Regions from separate parts of the Bacillus sp. PK3-067 genome, predicted to be linked through region 1. Evidence: a T-box and tRNA genes for the amino acid it is inferred to sense, from the RefSeq annotation. Region 1 holds a T-box; the other regions hold tRNA genes.

Region 1 (5,060 bases):
TACTTCTTTAGCTAGTCTCTCTTGCAACTCTTTTCTCATCAATTGCAATTCTTCTTTTATTTCCATGTAAATTTCATTCACGTGTACATTCCTCCTAGCTGTAATGTACAGTTAGTGTGTCCGAAATTTATTTGCTTACCTCACACACATTTTTCCTTCACAGGAAAGAGTCTGAAAGTGATTTTGATATGCCATAAACAAAAAAACTGACTGCATCAATAGCAGTCAGCTTTTTTTATTATTTTACATAGTTTTCTTTAACAACTGTTGCACAACGCTCACATAATGTTTCATGTTCAGCATCTTTACCAATTGTTTCTGAAACTACCCAACAACGTTCACATGTTTCACCAGTTGCTTGAGCAACAACAACCGCTGTATGTTCATACTTCGGTGCATCTGCTGGCGCTTCATCCATCATACCACCAAGTTTATACTCAGAAACGATGAATAATTGCTTTAAGTCTTCGCTAATAGACTCTAACATAGCTTTCATTTCTGCAGTTGGATATAGCGTAATGCTTGCATTTAATGACTTACCGATTACTTTTTCATTACGAGCTACTTCTAGTGCTTTTAACACGTCATCACGTAATGTCATAAATGCATCCCATTTTGTTTTTAACGCTTCCGCGTCATCTAATTGTACAGCTTCTGGCATATCAGTTAATTGTACACTTTCTTCTGTTACGCCTGGAATGTATGGCCATACTTCATCAGCTGTATGCGGTAAGATTGGTGTTACAAGTTTCGTTAACGCAACAAGAACATCATATAATACAGTTTGAATCGCACGACGATCTTCGTGGTTTGCACCTTCAATATATAAAATGTCTTTTGCAAAGTCTAAATAGAATGAACTTAAATCAATTGTACAGAAGTTATGAATTGCATGATACACAGCAGCGAAGTCGTATGTCTCATATGCTTCTTTAACTTTTGTAATTAAGTCATTTAATTTCACTAACATGTAACGATCTACTTCACGAAGTTCAGCTACAGCTACTGCATTTTCACTTGGCTTAAAGTCGTCTAAGTTTCCTAATAAGAAACGGAATGTGTTACGGATTTTACGATACACTTCTGCTACTTGTTTTAAAATATCATCTGAAATACGTACGTCAGATTGATAGTCAACAGAAGATACCCATAAGCGTAAAATGTCTCCGCCTAATTGATCCATAATTTTCTTCGGTACGACAATGTTTCCAATCGACTTACTCATCTTACGTCCTTCACCATCTAGTACGAAACCGTGACTTAGTACGCCTTTATATGGAGCTTTACCTGTTACAGCAACTGCTGTTGATAATGAAGAGTTAAACCAACCACGATACTGGTCAGATCCTTCTAAATATAAATCAGCTGGACGCTGTAAATCTTCGCGCTCTTCTAATACCGCTTGGTGAGAAGAACCTGAATCGAACCATACATCCATGATGTCTGTTTCTTTACGGAATTCGCCATTTGGGCTACCTGGATGTGTAAATCCTTCTGGTAATAGATCTTTCGCTTCACGCTCGAACCATACGTTAGAACCGTGTTCACGGAATAAATCTGCTACATGGTTAATTGTTTCATCCGTAATAATTGGATCACCATTCTCAGCATAGAATACCGGAATTGGCACACCCCATGCACGCTGACGAGAAATACACCAGTCACCACGGTCACGAACCATATTATGAAGACGAGTTTCTCCCCATGCTGGTACCCATTTTGTTTCTGCTACAGCTTCTATTAATTCTTTACGGAATGCTTCAATAGATGCAAACCACTGTGCTGTCGCACGGAAAATAATTGGTTTTTTCGTTCTCCAATCATGTGGGTATGAATGTGTAATGAATGTTAGTTTCAGTAACGCGCCTACTTCTTCTAATTTTTCTGTAATTGGTTTATTAGCTTTATCATAGAATAAGCCTTCAAATCCAGGTGCCTCATTTGTTAATACACCTTTATCATCGACTGGGCAAAGTACTTCTAATCCATACTTTTTACCAACAACGAAGTCATCTTCCCCGTGTCCTGGTGCTGTATGAACACAACCTGTACCTGCATCTGTTGTTACGTGGTCTCCTAGCATAACTAATGAATCACGATCGTAGAATGGATGTTTTGCAACTGTGTACTCAAGTTCGCTACCTTTTACTGTTTTCACAACTTCAGCATTTTCCCACTCTAACGTTTTTGCAACTGTCTCAAACAGCTCAGAAGCAATGATATATTTCTCATCGTTTACTTTTACAATGCTATATTCAAGCTCTGGGTGAACAGAAATACCTAAGTTTGCAGGTAATGTCCAAGGTGTCGTTGTCCAAATGATGTACTTTTCATCACCTTCTAATACGTTCTTTCCATCTTTTACAGGGAATGCTACGTAAATAGATGCTGATTTTTTATCTTGATATTCAATTTCAGCTTCCGCTAAAGCAGATTCACTCGTTGGAGACCAGTAAACTGGTTTTTGACCTTTATAGATATAACCTTTTTTCGCCATGTCACCAAACACTTTGATTTGTTGTGCTTCATAAGCTGGCTCTAAAGTAATATATGGATTATCCCAATCTGCACGTACACCTAGACGCTTAAATTGTTCACGTTGACGTTCTACTTGTTCATATGCATACTCTGCACATAACTTACGGAACTCAGCAACTGTCATTTCTTTACGTTTTACACCTTTATTTGTTAAAGCTTGTTCAATTGGTAAACCGTGCGTATCCCATCCTGGAACATATGGCGCACTAAAACCAGTCATTGATTTATAACGAACAATAAAGTCTTTTAATACTTTATTTAATGCATGTCCCATATGAATGTCACCATTCGCATATGGAGGTCCATCATGCAATACAAATAAAGGACGTCCTTTTGTATGTTCTTGTACTTTTTCGTAAATATTCATTTCAGCCCATTTTTCTTGCATTGCAGGCTCACGTTTTGGTAAATTCCCACGCATTGGGAACTCTGTTTTTGGCATCAGTAATGTATTTTTGTACTCCATGCTCAATTCCTCCTTACATGTATAAAAGAAACACTTAAAAAACGGAATAAAAAAGAGACCTTCTCATCCCAAAAAGGGACGAGAAAGTCTCCCGCGGTACCACCCTAGTAGATCATATACATATGTATAGAATCCTCTTTATATTCTTAACGCGAATACACGCCTACGCTTACTCTATTTGTTCAGCGCGGAACTCCAGGGTGATATTCCCACTATCTCCTTATCCTGAGCTTACACCATCCTCAGTTCGCTATATAAGGTTTGAAAAGGTACTTATCCCTATCTTCGTTTTTCTTAATAAATATGTTGTTTAAAATTATATGTAATAATGAGAAAAACGTCAAGCTTACACTGTTTCTTCTTTTTTCAACAGTTCATCTACTTCGTCTTCTAATTCAATTAGTTTATCCCAATCATCGTTGTTTAACATCTCAAGCTGTGTTTCTAATAACATACGGAAACGAGTTCGGAATACTTTCGCTTGTTTCTTTAGCTCTTCAATATCAAAAGCAACTTTTCTTGATTTTACTAATGCTTCGTTAATAATACGATCAGCATTCTTTTCAGCTTCACGCACAATTAATTTCGCTTCTTTTTGCGCATTACGTTTTACTTCTTCCGCTGCTTCTTGTGCAACGACGATAGATTTGTTTAACGTATCTTCAATATTAGAGAAATGATCTAACTTCCCTTCTAACTGCGCAACTTTTTCTTCTAAAGCTTTTTTCTCACGAATGACCAATTCATAATCTTTGATAATTTGATCAAGAAACTCATTTACTTGATCTTCATCATAGCCACGGAATCCGCGACCAAATTCTTTGTTATGAATATCTAATGGTGTTAACGGCACAACGCCACCTCCAAGTAGTTATCTAAATTTCCTCTTTCAATTATATCTTTTCTTCGACAAAATAGGAGGATTTCCTTCTAAAAAACCAATCATTTTAGTATACCATACAAAATTCTCCATTTGTCGCGTTTTGTTCTACCTTCTACAGAAAATAATTTACTTCGGCCATATCCTCTAACAGAAAAAACATCTCCTGGATAGCATTCATAAGAAGTTTGCTCCACTGTTTTCCAATTGACTTTTACTAAACCATTTTTTATGAAAGGTTGTACTTTCTGTCTAGATAAATGTAACATTTCAGCTAACATAACATCTAAACGAAGTGAAGAAACCGTTCCAGATTTCTCTCCCCACGTTTCATCTATCTGTAGAATTTGTTCTCCTTGCACTGACGCTAAAGAGACTTTCACTTTCCCTATTGATTGTAAGTTCATCTCAATATACGATACAATTTCTTTCGCAACTACAATTTGGGCACGATTTTCTTGCAGCAAAATATCACCACATTTTTCTCTTGTTAAACCAAGAGACATAAATGTACCTAATATTTGCCTATGTTCTAGCGTATAAAACTTGGAAGGATAGTCAATTTCTAATACTTCTACTTGAAATTCTTCTTCATTTAATTCTAGATAGTCTGGATAAATAAGTGCTCTTTTACGCTCTGCATTAGGCGTTGCACCACCAAATTGTACAGCAACATCACCTTGTCCTATTACCATAGAAACAATTTGTTGTTGCCTAGGATCAAGAAAATCCGTTAACTTCACTTGATGGTACTCCGCCGCTCGCTTCCACTCTAGCACTTTATCCACAAAGACCTCCTCATCAGGCCTAAAATGTTCGTAGATGCTCATGTATTTACCTTCTTACTATAAGAAATAGCTTAATAAACTGAACAAACCAGTTTTAGCAAGTTTCAACGCAAAGATCGCAACGATTGGAGAAATATCAATCATTCCAAGCGGCGGAATAAAGCGGCGGAATGGTTCTAAATACGGTTCACAAATACGTGCCAGGAACTCTCCAAAAGATGATTCCTTTGCACCAGGAAACCATGATAGGAGAATGTAAATAATAAGTGCCCACGAGTAAATCTCGATAGCATAACTTAACACTATAAAAACTGTTGTCATGGCGTATTACCACCTCTTTATATTTGTTTCTTCTTCTTCACCGAATAACTCTGAAATCGCACCAACA
Region 2 (5,060 bases), 2.2 Mb from region 1:
ACTAACAAAAAAGGATCTCACATAAACTGGAGATCCTTTTTAATTTATATTAATTTTTCATATCGAAAATATTGTTTATCCACAAGCATATTTTTCATAAATAAAGCTCAGATTATATTTTTTCTCTAAGCTCATTCGTTGTTCGTCATCGCACCAATAGAAAAGAATATCATGAATCGTTGCGTAACGCTTATTTTTAAGAAATAGCCTAAAAAATGATGGTAAACAATCATGTAATTGTATAAATATATAATTGCGTAGTGTTTCTTCTTTATATTCAATGCCCTTACAAATATACAGTAATTCTTCACAATAATATGCATGCTGTGGAACTTGTATCATTTCGAAAAATGGCACATAAGATAGTAGCTTTCCAATAAAATGACCATATCGATCCATTACTCCTATCGTCATATGCTCCATCATTTCTTTCATCACATATAAATAATCATCTACATGCGTTGTCTTTAATGGGTCTAAGCGATCGGAAATTTGAGATAATACAGCTCTTTGACATGCTAAAACTGCCTGACTAGGCCCATAATATGATAGGAAATCTGTACACTTACGATATTTCCGTAATAAATCATGTGTATACAAATCATATACAAAAGTATTACAATACATTGCTAAACTCATCATATCACTATTTAATTGCTCTTTTGATAATGATTTCGCTCTCTTGCACATATAAAAGAATGTAAATTCCAATACTTCTTTATGAGATAATAAATGTTTACAATCGGTTATACACTTCTCATTAAATTTAACTCTATCCCAAATTTCAATATCCCTATCTGTCAATTCACCTATACGATATTTAATAATTAAATAATTTAAAGCAACTGATTGCGTCAAAAGATCCCATGTTTCATATTCCAATGAAGTATGAACAAACTCAGCTAATCCTTGCGCTATCATAAAATCATTTGCCTCTTCATACCAACCAATCTCTTGGCATAAGCGAAGAATACGCACTAAAGTTGGAATTTCATCTTTATGAAACTGCGGTAATTTCTTTGCTTTATTCATGCCATATACGATAAATGCCGCTAAATTTTCTTCTTTATAAAATTCTTTCTCTTTCCATACTAATATAGTTCGTTCTTTCCCCTCACCTTTTGGGTGACAAGGTACAAGCAAAGAAAATAATTCAGCGAAATTATTTGGTTCTATATATGTATCTGTAACCAAATTCCAATTTGGATCGCCCTGTACAGCCTTCATATAATTCCCCTTCCCTTTTCATCTATGTAGGAAATATTAATTTATTATCGCACCACTAAAAATTAATATTGTTATATTCAAAATCTCTCATAATACTTATATCTATCAGTATATCATCTTTTCTCTTATTAAAAATTAAGAATAACAAATTTTAAAAAAATGTCGAAATTATTAACCACATACTTATTATATAATGTCTCAGATACATCACGCTAACATATTAGTTTAATCCATATATACTAGAATAATGTATCTGAAATTTATATATAATTTAGCTCTTTATGAGTGACCATTAAACTCTCGGTTAATGAAAGTTTCAATTTACTCTGTACGCTCTGAGATTTCGCTCAAGGCAAATCCAGCTTGATCATCTGCTGATTCCCTTATAGCTAAATCTCCTAGTGCTAACATGCCAATAAGTTGACCACTATCAACTACTGGTAATCGTCTAATTTGATGCTGTGCCATTAGCTCTGTAGCTTTTTCAATAGAATCATTTGGAGAAACTGAGATAATATTTGTTGTCATTACATTTGTAATCTTATTAGATCCAGGATGTTTTTCAGCAATCCCTCGAACGACTAAATCACGATCAGTAACAAGCCCAACAACTTGCTCATTTTCAACAACAGGAATTAATCCAATCGATTCTTCCTTCATTTTTACAGCTGCCTCATATACATTGTCTAGCGGTGTACAATGTACAATATGGGTACTCATTAAGTCTCTCACTCGTGTCATTATGATTTCCTCCTTTTTATACATACCATAGCTTTTCCAAAATTCCTTTATTTATTTCTGGAAAGTAACGTAATAAAAAGGATTAACAAAATAAAAAAGAGCCAGCATAATGCTGACTCTTTTTTGTATGACCCGTACGGGATTCGAACCCGTGTTACCGCCGTGAAAGGGCGGTGTCTTAACCACTTGACCAACGGGCCATGGCTCCGCAGGTAGGACTCGAACCTACGACCGATCGGTTAACAGCCGATAGCTCTACCACTGAGCTACTGCGGAATAATATATGGTGGGCCTAAATGGACTCGAACCATCGACCTCACGCTTATCAGGCGTGCGCTCTAACCAGCTGAGCTATAGGCCCATATACTTTACAGGGGCAGTAGGAATCGAACCCACACTGGAGGTTTTGGAGACCTCAGTTCTACCTTTAAACTATGCCCCTAAATGATGCCGGCTAGAGGACTTGAACCCCCAACCTACTGATTACAAGTCAGTTGCTCTACCAATTGAGCTAAGCCGGCATAAAAAAATGGTGGCTCGGGACGGAATCGAACCGCCGACACGAGGATTTTCAGTCCTCTGCTCTACCGACTGAGCTACCGAGCCAACATAAATGGCGGTCCCGACCGGGGTCGAACCGGCGATCTCCTGCGTGACAGGCAGGCATGTTAACCACTACACCACGGGACCATTTGGTTGCGGGGACAGGATTTGAACCTGCGACCTTCGGGTTATGAGCCCGACGAGCTACCGTGCTGCTCCACCCCGCGACAATATAAAGTTTTAAAAATGGAGGAGGTAGAGGGATTCGAACCCCCGCGCGACTCTCGCCGCCTGTCGGTTTTCAAGACCGATCCCTTCAGCCGAACTTGGGTATACCTCCATGAAGGAAAAAATAAATATTTTATTATTATATGTCTAAACCATTAAAGAAAAAATGGAGGAGGTAGAGGGATTCGAACCCCCGCGCGATTCTCACCGCCTGTCGGTTTTCAAGACCGATCCCTTCAGCCGAACTTGGGTATACCTCCGAGACATATATTAAATAAAGTGGAGCCTAGCGGGATCGAACCGCTGACCTCCTGCGTGCAAGGCAGGCGCTCTCCCAGCTGAGCTAAGGCCCCATGTTTTTTGGGAATATCGGGAAGACAGGATTTGAACCTGCGACCCCCTGGTCCCAAACCAGGTGCTCTACCAAGCTGAGCCACTTCCCGTTAATAAAAGCGCGCCCGAGAGGAGTCGAACCCCTAACCTCTTGATCCGTAGTCAAACGCTCTATCCAATTGAGCTACGGGCGCATATGGTGCCGAGGGCGGGGGTCGAACCCGCACGGTGGTCACCCACCGCAGGATTTTAAGTCCTGTGCGTCTGCCTGTTCCGCCACCCCGGCATGTCATATTGAAAATTGGAGCGGAAGACGGGATTCGAACCCGCGACCCCAACCTTGGCAAGGTTGTATTCTACCACTGAACTACTTCCGCAAGACATGTATGAGTTATTTTATTAAAAGTGCGGGTGAAGGGAGTCGAACCCCCACGCCAAAGGCGCTAGATCCTAAGTCTAGTGCGTCTGCCAATTCCGCCACACCCGCATATTTCATTAAAATGGTGAGCCATGAAGGACTCGAACCTTCGACCCTCTGATTAAAAGTCAGATGCTCTACCAACTGAGCTAATGGCTCTTAATGGCTGGGCTAGCTGGATTCGAACCAGCGCATGACGGAGTCAAAGTCCGTTGCCTTACCGCTTGGCTATAGCCCATTAATTAAGAATGGTGGAGGGGGGCAGATTCGAACTGCCGAACCCGAAGGAGCGGATTTACAGTCCGCCGCGTTTAGCCACTTCGCTACCCCTCCGACATATATGGTGGAGGATGACGGGATCGAACCGCCGACCCCCTGCTTGTAAGGCAGGTGCTCTCCCAGCTGAGCTAATCCTCCATTTTGCCTGGCAATGTCCTACTCTCACAGGGACAAGGTCCCAACTACCATCGGCGCTAGAGAGCTTAACTTCCGTGTTCGGTATGGGAACGGGTGTGACCTCTCTGCCATCATTACCAGACTGTATTCATTTAAGACAAGAATCATTTTAACTTATTTGACCTCGAAAGTCAACAAGTTTTTTATATTCTTTCAAAACTAGATAACATTTGCTACATATTATATGGTTAAGTCCTCGATCTATTAGTATTCGTCAGCTCCACATGTCACCATGCTTCCACCTCGAACCTATCAACCTGATCATCTTTCAGGGATCTTACTAGCTTACGCTATGGGAAATCTCATCTTGAGGGGGGCTTCATGCTTAGATGCTTTCAGCACTTATCCCTTCCGCACATAGCTACCCAGCTATGCCCTTGGCAGAACAACTGGTACACCAGCGGTGCGTCCATCCCGGTCCTCTCGTACTAAGGACAGCTCCTCTCAAATTTCCTACGCCCACGACGGATAGGGACCGAACTGTCTCACGACGTTCTGAACCCAGCTCGCGTACCGCTTTAATGGGCGAACAGCCCAACCCTTGGGACCGACTACAGCCCCAGGATGCGATGAGCCGACATCGAGGTGCCAAACCTCCCCGTCGATGTGGACTCTTGGGGGAGATAAGCCTGTTATCCCCGGGGTAGCTTTTATCCGTTGAGCGATGGCCCTTCCATGCGGAACCACCGGATCACTAAGCCCGACTTTCGTCCCTGCTCGACTTGTAGGTCTCGCAGTCAAGCTCCCTTATGCCTTTGCACTCTACGAATGATTTCCAACCATTCTGAGGGAACCTTTGGGCGCCTCCGTTACACTTTAGGAGGCGACCGCCCCAGTCAAACTGCCCACCTGACACTGTCTCCCGGGTCGATAAGACCCGTAGGTTAGAATTTCAATACAGTCAGGGCGGTATCCCACCAGCGCCTCCACCGAAGCTAGCGCTCCGGTTTCAATGGCTCCCGCCTATCCTGTACAAACTGTACCAAAATTCAATATCAGGCTACAGTAAAGCTCCACGGGGTCTTTCCGTCCTGTCGCGGGTAACCTGCATCTTCACAGGTACTATAATTTCACCGAGTCTCTGGTTGAGACAGTGCCCAAATCGTTACACCTT
Region 3 (5,060 bases), 900 kb from region 1:
ATGTGGAGCTGACGAATACTAATAGATCGAGGACTTAACCATATAATATGAAGCAATGTTATCTAGTTTTGAAAGAATATAAAAAACTTGTTGACTTTCGAAAGTAAATGAGTTACAATAATTCTTGTCTTAAATGAATACAGTCTGGTAATGATGGCAGAGAGGTCACACCCGTTCCCATACCGAACACGGAAGTTAAGCTCTCTAGCGCCGATGGTAGTTGGGACCTTGTCCCTGTGAGAGTAGGACGTTGCCAGACAAATGGAGGATTAGCTCAGCTGGGAGAGCACCTGCCTTACAAGCAGGGGGTCGGCGGTTCGATCCCGTCATCCTCCACCATTTAGCCGACTTAGCTCAATTGGTAGAGCAACTGACTTGTAATCAGTAGGTTGGGGGTTCAAGTCCTCTAGTCGGCACCAGAAATCATGGCGGTTGTGGCGAAGTGGTTAACGCACCGGATTGTGGCTCCGGCATTCGTGGGTTCGATTCCCATCAGTCGCCCCATTTTTCTTAAATAAATTAATATGCGGGTGTGGCGGAATTGGCAGACGCACCAGACTTAGGATCTGGCGCCTTTGGCGTGGGGGTTCGACTCCCTTCACCCGCACTTTTAATTAAATAACTCATACATGTCTTGCGGAAGTAGTTCAGTGGTAGAATACAACCTTGCCAAGGTTGGGGTCGCGGGTTCGAATCCCGTCTTCCGCTCCAATTTTCAATATGACATGCCGGGGTGGCGGAACAGGCAGACGCACAGGACTTAAAATCCTGCGGTGGGTGACCACCGTGCGGGTTCGACCCCCGCCCTCGGCACCATATGCGCCCGTAGCTCAATTGGATAGAGCGTTTGACTACGGATCAAGAGGTTAGGGGTTCGACTCCTCTCGGGCGCGCTTTTATTAACGGGAAGTGGCTCAGCTTGGTAGAGCACCTGGTTTGGGACCAGGGGGTCGCAGGTTCAAATCCTGTCTTCCCGATATTCCTAAAAAACATGGGGCCTTAGCTCAGCTGGGAGAGCGCCTGCCTTGCACGCAGGAGGTCAGCGGTTCGATCCCGCTAGGCTCCACTTAAATTAATATCATTTATGGCGGTGTAGCTCAGCTGGCTAGAGCGTACGGTTCATACCCGTGAGGTCGGGGGTTCGATCCCCTCCGCCGCTACCATAAAGGACCTTTAGCTCAGCTGGTTAGAGCAGACGGCTCATAACCGTCCGGTCGTAGGTTCGAGTCCTACAAGGTCCACCATTAGACGTATATATCTCGGAGGTATACCCAAGTTCGGCTGAAGGGATCGGTCTTGAAAACCGACAGGCGGCGAGAGTCGCGCGGGGGTTCGAATCCCTCTACCTCCTCCATTTTTTCTAAAGTAAATATTTTATCATCGCGGGGTGGAGCAGCACGGTAGCTCGTCGGGCTCATAACCCGAAGGTCGCAGGTTCAAATCCTGTCCCCGCAACCAAATGGTCCCGTGGTGTAGTGGTTAACATGCCTGCCTGTCACGCAGGAGATCGCCGGTTCGACCCCGGTCGGGACCGCCATTTTTACATAAAGGCTCGGTAGCTCAGTCGGTAGAGCAGAGGACTGAAAATCCTCGTGTCGGCGGTTCGATTCCGTCCCGAGCCACCATTTTGAAGTCGCAAGCCGACTTAGCTCAATTGGTAGAGCAACTGACTTGTAATCAGTAGGTTGGGGGTTCAAGTCCTCTAGTCGGCACCACTTTCAAAATGAGCCATTAGCTCAGTTGGTAGAGCATCTGACTTTTAATCAGAGGGTCGAAGGTTCGAGTCCTTCATGGCTCACCATTTACAATTTAATGCGGGTGTAGTTTAGTGGTAAAACAAGAGCCTTCCAAGCTCTGGTCGAGAGTTCGATTCTCTTCACCCGCTTTTCAATTATGGGCCTATAGCTCAGCTGGTTAGAGCGCACGCCTGATAAGCGTGAGGTCGATGGTTCGAGTCCATTTAGGCCCACCATAATTGTTCCGCAGTAGCTCAGTGGTAGAGCTATCGGCTGTTAACCGATCGGTCGTAGGTTCGAGTCCTACCTGCGGAGCCATATTTATAGAGAAGTACCCAAGTGGCTCAAGGGGCTCCCCTGCTAAGGGAGTAGATCGCGAACGCGGTGCGAGGGTTCGAATCCCTTCTTCTCTGCCAGAACTGGCCCGTTGGTCAAGTGGTTAAGACACCGCCCTTTCACGGCGGTAACACGGGTTCGAATCCCGTACGGGTCATACTAAAAGAGATAGCATAATCTGCTATCTCTTTTTTGTTGTATAAAAATGGACTTTGGATAGTCTGCTTTTTTATGCAATAGAAGAAATATGAAGTATTAGCTGTTGCAGTTGGGTACATAGAGAGCCGTAAATACAATCATGTTAATTATTTGGACCTGTATGAATATGAAGGAATTAACTTCAACTTGAACTTTTACCCCAGCTGTATGGCTGTAGCCTCCTACACTTGGAGAAACCGATGAAAAATGCATCTGGGAGCTACTGTGGAAAATAAATAATATATAGAAGAAGTTGCTTTCTCTCAATAGCTGTGATCTACTGAAGACAGTTTTTTTATGTTGTCAGTATTGTCGAGTTTTGTCGGTAAGTCGATATATTGCAAAAATCGCTGATATAATTTGAGTTACGATCGATAAATTTTAATAATCGCTGATATATTTGGAGTTACGGTCGATATATTCTAAAAATCGCTGGTATAATTTCACTTACCGACAAAAACCACAAGAAAATCCCTTTCACAATCTAAAGAGAACGCCTCCATTGAAATGGATTCCACACCTATTCCAATAACTTTACACTCTATGTGAAAAAGTTCACAAATAGGTCATAATTTGTGAATTAATTCACAATAATACGTGCTACAATATGAATGTAAAGAAGTTAAACAACATTAAATTAGTATTTTAATTAATTACTTAAACAATCATAAAAAAATATATGTGAACAATAGAGAGGGGAAATTACCATGAAAAAAGGTATCAATCGTGTAGTATTAGTAGGAACAGGAGCTGTAGGTTGTAGTTACGCTTACTCAATGATCAACCAAGGTGTAGCTGAAGAATTCGTATTAGTAGATGTTAATGAAGCAAAAGCAGAAGGGGAAGCAATGGACTTAAGCCATGCGGTACCATTCTCTCCATCACCAACAAAAGTTTGGAGCGGTAGCTATGCAGATTGTAAAGATGCAGATTTAGTTGTTATCACTGCTGGGTTACCACAAAAGCCAGGTGAAACTCGTTTAGACTTAGTTGAGAAAAATACAAAGATCTTTAAACAAATCGTTCGAGGCATTATGGATAGCGGATTCGATGGAATCTTCTTAATCGCAACTAACCCAGTTGATATTTTAACTTACGTAACTTGGAAAGAATCTGGTTTACCGAAAGAGCGCGTAATCGGTTCTGGTACTACTTTAGACTCTGCTCGTTTCCGTTACATGTTAGGTGACTACTTAGATGTAGATCCACGTAACGTTCATGCTTACATCGTTGGTGAACACGGTGACACTGAACTTCCAGTATGGAGCCACGCTACTATCGGTGTACAAAAATTAGAAACAATCTTAGCTAACAACGAACAGTACAAACAAGAAGACTTAGACAAAATCTTCGAAAACGTACGTGATGCAGCTTACCATATCATCGAGCGTAAAGGTGCAACTTACTACGGAATCGGTATGTCACTACTTCGTGTAACTAAAGCAATCTTAAACAACGAGAACAGCGTATTAACTGTATCTGCATACCTTGAAGGTCAATACGGCGAGAAAGATGCTTACGTAGGTGTTCCAGCTGTAATTAACCGCGAAGGTGTACGTGAAATTGTAGAACTTGAGCTAAATGAAGATGAAAAAGCGAAGTTCGCTCATTCTGTAAAAGTATTAAAAGAAACAATGGCACCAGTACTATAATAATTGCTAAATAGTTCAGGGTGGGAAACTGCTTCTTACCTCTGAACTTATATAATTTAATATAAATTCCTTTTCCGGTTTCCCTTGTATATCCCCAATATACCCCTTTTGCTGGATAAGGGTCGTTTATAGAAAAAGAGCACTCTATTTTACGTAGAGTGCTCTTTATTATTCCGCTATTTGCCGGGCAGTAAAACCTCAATTGATTAAAGTTTCACTTTATTATTTTTTAGGCGTTAATCCTAATTTCTTTAAAATATCTGCCAGTGTACCGCTTTTTGATTTTTCTACAGGTGTTTGTGATTTAGATGCATCTGGCCCTTTTTTCAAGAAGTTCTTTTCAACGAAGCGAATATCTTTTTCGTCGACAATACCATCTTTATTAAGATCTCCGTCTTTTACAGTTAGTCCTTTTTTACCATAGTTGCTAGCAATAATTTCAGCATCTTTAATATCGATTACCTTATCACCATTTACATCGCCGGCAAGGTTTTCGTCAGGTCTTGCATAATAATATTGGCCAAGCAACTTACCGTCTTTTTCAGTACCAAGTTTCGTTGTTAGGCGGCTTGTTAAATGTCCTGGCACCTCTACATATAAGTTATAGTCGCGTTTATTAACTGGAAGTCCATTTAGTTTGAAGTATCCGTATTTATCTAGTGAGCCTTCAAACTTATGACGGTAAGAATCAGTCGCATATACTTTTACGCCAAGCTTTGTATAATCGAACTTTTCATCTAAATATCCGCGTTCATTTAAGAATGCACCAGGTTTAATATTTCCTTCTACTAATGAGTTTAAGGACATAACTGAGAATGTTTGATCTTGAAGTACACGCATTCTATTTGGTTCTGATTCACCTTGTTTCCAGTAAACAAAAATTGGTGATTCTAATTGAGCGTTTGCTTCATAAAACTCATCATTTTCTACTTTGAACGTTACATCAATGAACGGGAAATCACCATCTAATCCAGCAAAATTTTTGTCATCGATAGCTCCGCCAACTGTAACAGAGCCTGCCTCTAGTTTCGGTTCATTTACTTTTGCGGTTACCCCTTTTTGGGAAAGTAGCTTTTCAAAAGCAGGATTAAATTTCGCATTTGCAAATTTGAAGTTCTTCTCTAGGAAGTTTACATTA

Evidence for each region. The T-box of region 1 lies ahead of ileS2 (isoleucine--tRNA ligase). A T-box ahead of a tRNA ligase gene usually reads a tRNA of that ligase, here a tRNA-Ile.
Region 2: it has a tRNA-Ile gene. The T-box ahead of ileS2 (isoleucine--tRNA ligase) is inferred to sense a tRNA for this amino acid. The anticodon was not compared.
Region 3: it has a tRNA-Ile gene. The T-box ahead of ileS2 (isoleucine--tRNA ligase) is inferred to sense a tRNA for this amino acid. The anticodon was not compared.

Annotation. Positions count from the first base shown of each region.
Region 1 covers NZ_CP096490.1:3,933,858-3,938,917, forward strand. The annotation lists gene M1D73_RS20070 (TraR/DksA C4-type zinc finger protein) at 1-81, opposite strand, end outside; gene ileS2 (isoleucine--tRNA ligase) at 239-3,004, opposite strand; T-box leader at 3,076-3,299, opposite strand; gene divIVA (septum site-determining protein DivIVA) at 3,351-3,857, opposite strand; gene M1D73_RS20085 (YlmH family RNA-binding protein) at 3,947-4,714, opposite strand; gene M1D73_RS20090 (YggT family protein) at 4,730-4,993, opposite strand; gene M1D73_RS20095 (cell division protein SepF) at 5,000-5,060, opposite strand, start outside.
Region 2 covers NZ_CP096490.1:740,527-745,586, reverse strand. The annotation lists gene M1D73_RS03835 (DUF3965 domain-containing protein) at 76-1,227, opposite strand; gene M1D73_RS03830 (CBS domain-containing protein) at 1,549-1,968, opposite strand; tRNA gene M1D73_RS03825 (tRNA-Glu) at 2,097-2,168, opposite strand; tRNA gene M1D73_RS03820 (tRNA-Asn) at 2,170-2,244, opposite strand; tRNA gene M1D73_RS03815 (tRNA-Ile) at 2,253-2,329, opposite strand; tRNA gene M1D73_RS03810 (tRNA-Trp) at 2,340-2,410, opposite strand; tRNA gene M1D73_RS03805 (tRNA-Thr) at 2,417-2,489, opposite strand; tRNA gene M1D73_RS03800 (tRNA-Phe) at 2,499-2,574, opposite strand; tRNA gene M1D73_RS03795 (tRNA-Asp) at 2,583-2,658, opposite strand; tRNA gene M1D73_RS03790 (tRNA-Met) at 2,662-2,738, opposite strand; tRNA gene M1D73_RS03785 (tRNA-Ser) at 2,759-2,851, opposite strand; tRNA gene M1D73_RS03780 (tRNA-Ser) at 2,907-2,999, opposite strand; tRNA gene M1D73_RS03775 (tRNA-Ala) at 3,020-3,092, opposite strand; tRNA gene M1D73_RS03770 (tRNA-Pro) at 3,109-3,182, opposite strand; tRNA gene M1D73_RS03765 (tRNA-Arg) at 3,193-3,266, opposite strand; tRNA gene M1D73_RS03760 (tRNA-Leu) at 3,270-3,358, opposite strand; tRNA gene M1D73_RS03755 (tRNA-Gly) at 3,375-3,449, opposite strand; tRNA gene M1D73_RS03750 (tRNA-Leu) at 3,479-3,559, opposite strand; tRNA gene M1D73_RS03745 (tRNA-Lys) at 3,574-3,649, opposite strand; tRNA gene M1D73_RS03740 (tRNA-Gln) at 3,654-3,728, opposite strand; tRNA gene M1D73_RS03735 (tRNA-Tyr) at 3,740-3,823, opposite strand; tRNA gene M1D73_RS03730 (tRNA-Val) at 3,832-3,907, opposite strand; rRNA gene rrf (5S ribosomal RNA) at 3,913-4,028, opposite strand; rRNA gene M1D73_RS03720 (23S ribosomal RNA) at 4,131-5,060, opposite strand, start outside.
Region 3 covers NZ_CP096490.1:4,833,664-4,838,723, reverse strand. The annotation lists rRNA gene M1D73_RS25045 (23S ribosomal RNA) at 1-42, shown strand, start outside; rRNA gene rrf (5S ribosomal RNA) at 144-259, shown strand; tRNA gene M1D73_RS25035 (tRNA-Val) at 264-339, shown strand; tRNA gene M1D73_RS25030 (tRNA-Thr) at 344-419, shown strand; tRNA gene M1D73_RS25025 (tRNA-His) at 429-504, shown strand; tRNA gene M1D73_RS25020 (tRNA-Leu) at 527-607, shown strand; tRNA gene M1D73_RS25015 (tRNA-Gly) at 637-711, shown strand; tRNA gene M1D73_RS25010 (tRNA-Leu) at 728-816, shown strand; tRNA gene M1D73_RS25005 (tRNA-Arg) at 820-893, shown strand; tRNA gene M1D73_RS25000 (tRNA-Pro) at 904-977, shown strand; tRNA gene M1D73_RS24995 (tRNA-Ala) at 994-1,066, shown strand; tRNA gene M1D73_RS24990 (tRNA-Met) at 1,087-1,163, shown strand; tRNA gene M1D73_RS24985 (tRNA-Ile) at 1,168-1,244, shown strand; tRNA gene M1D73_RS24980 (tRNA-Ser) at 1,262-1,354, shown strand; tRNA gene M1D73_RS24975 (tRNA-Met) at 1,382-1,458, shown strand; tRNA gene M1D73_RS24970 (tRNA-Asp) at 1,462-1,537, shown strand; tRNA gene M1D73_RS24965 (tRNA-Phe) at 1,550-1,625, shown strand; tRNA gene M1D73_RS24960 (tRNA-Thr) at 1,640-1,715, shown strand; tRNA gene M1D73_RS24955 (tRNA-Lys) at 1,726-1,801, shown strand; tRNA gene M1D73_RS24950 (tRNA-Gly) at 1,815-1,885, shown strand; tRNA gene M1D73_RS24945 (tRNA-Ile) at 1,896-1,972, shown strand; tRNA gene M1D73_RS24940 (tRNA-Asn) at 1,980-2,054, shown strand; tRNA gene M1D73_RS24935 (tRNA-Ser) at 2,062-2,152, shown strand; tRNA gene M1D73_RS24930 (tRNA-Glu) at 2,158-2,229, shown strand; gene M1D73_RS24925 (L-lactate dehydrogenase) at 2,978-3,922, shown strand; gene M1D73_RS24920 (S8 family serine peptidase) at 4,145-5,060, opposite strand, start outside.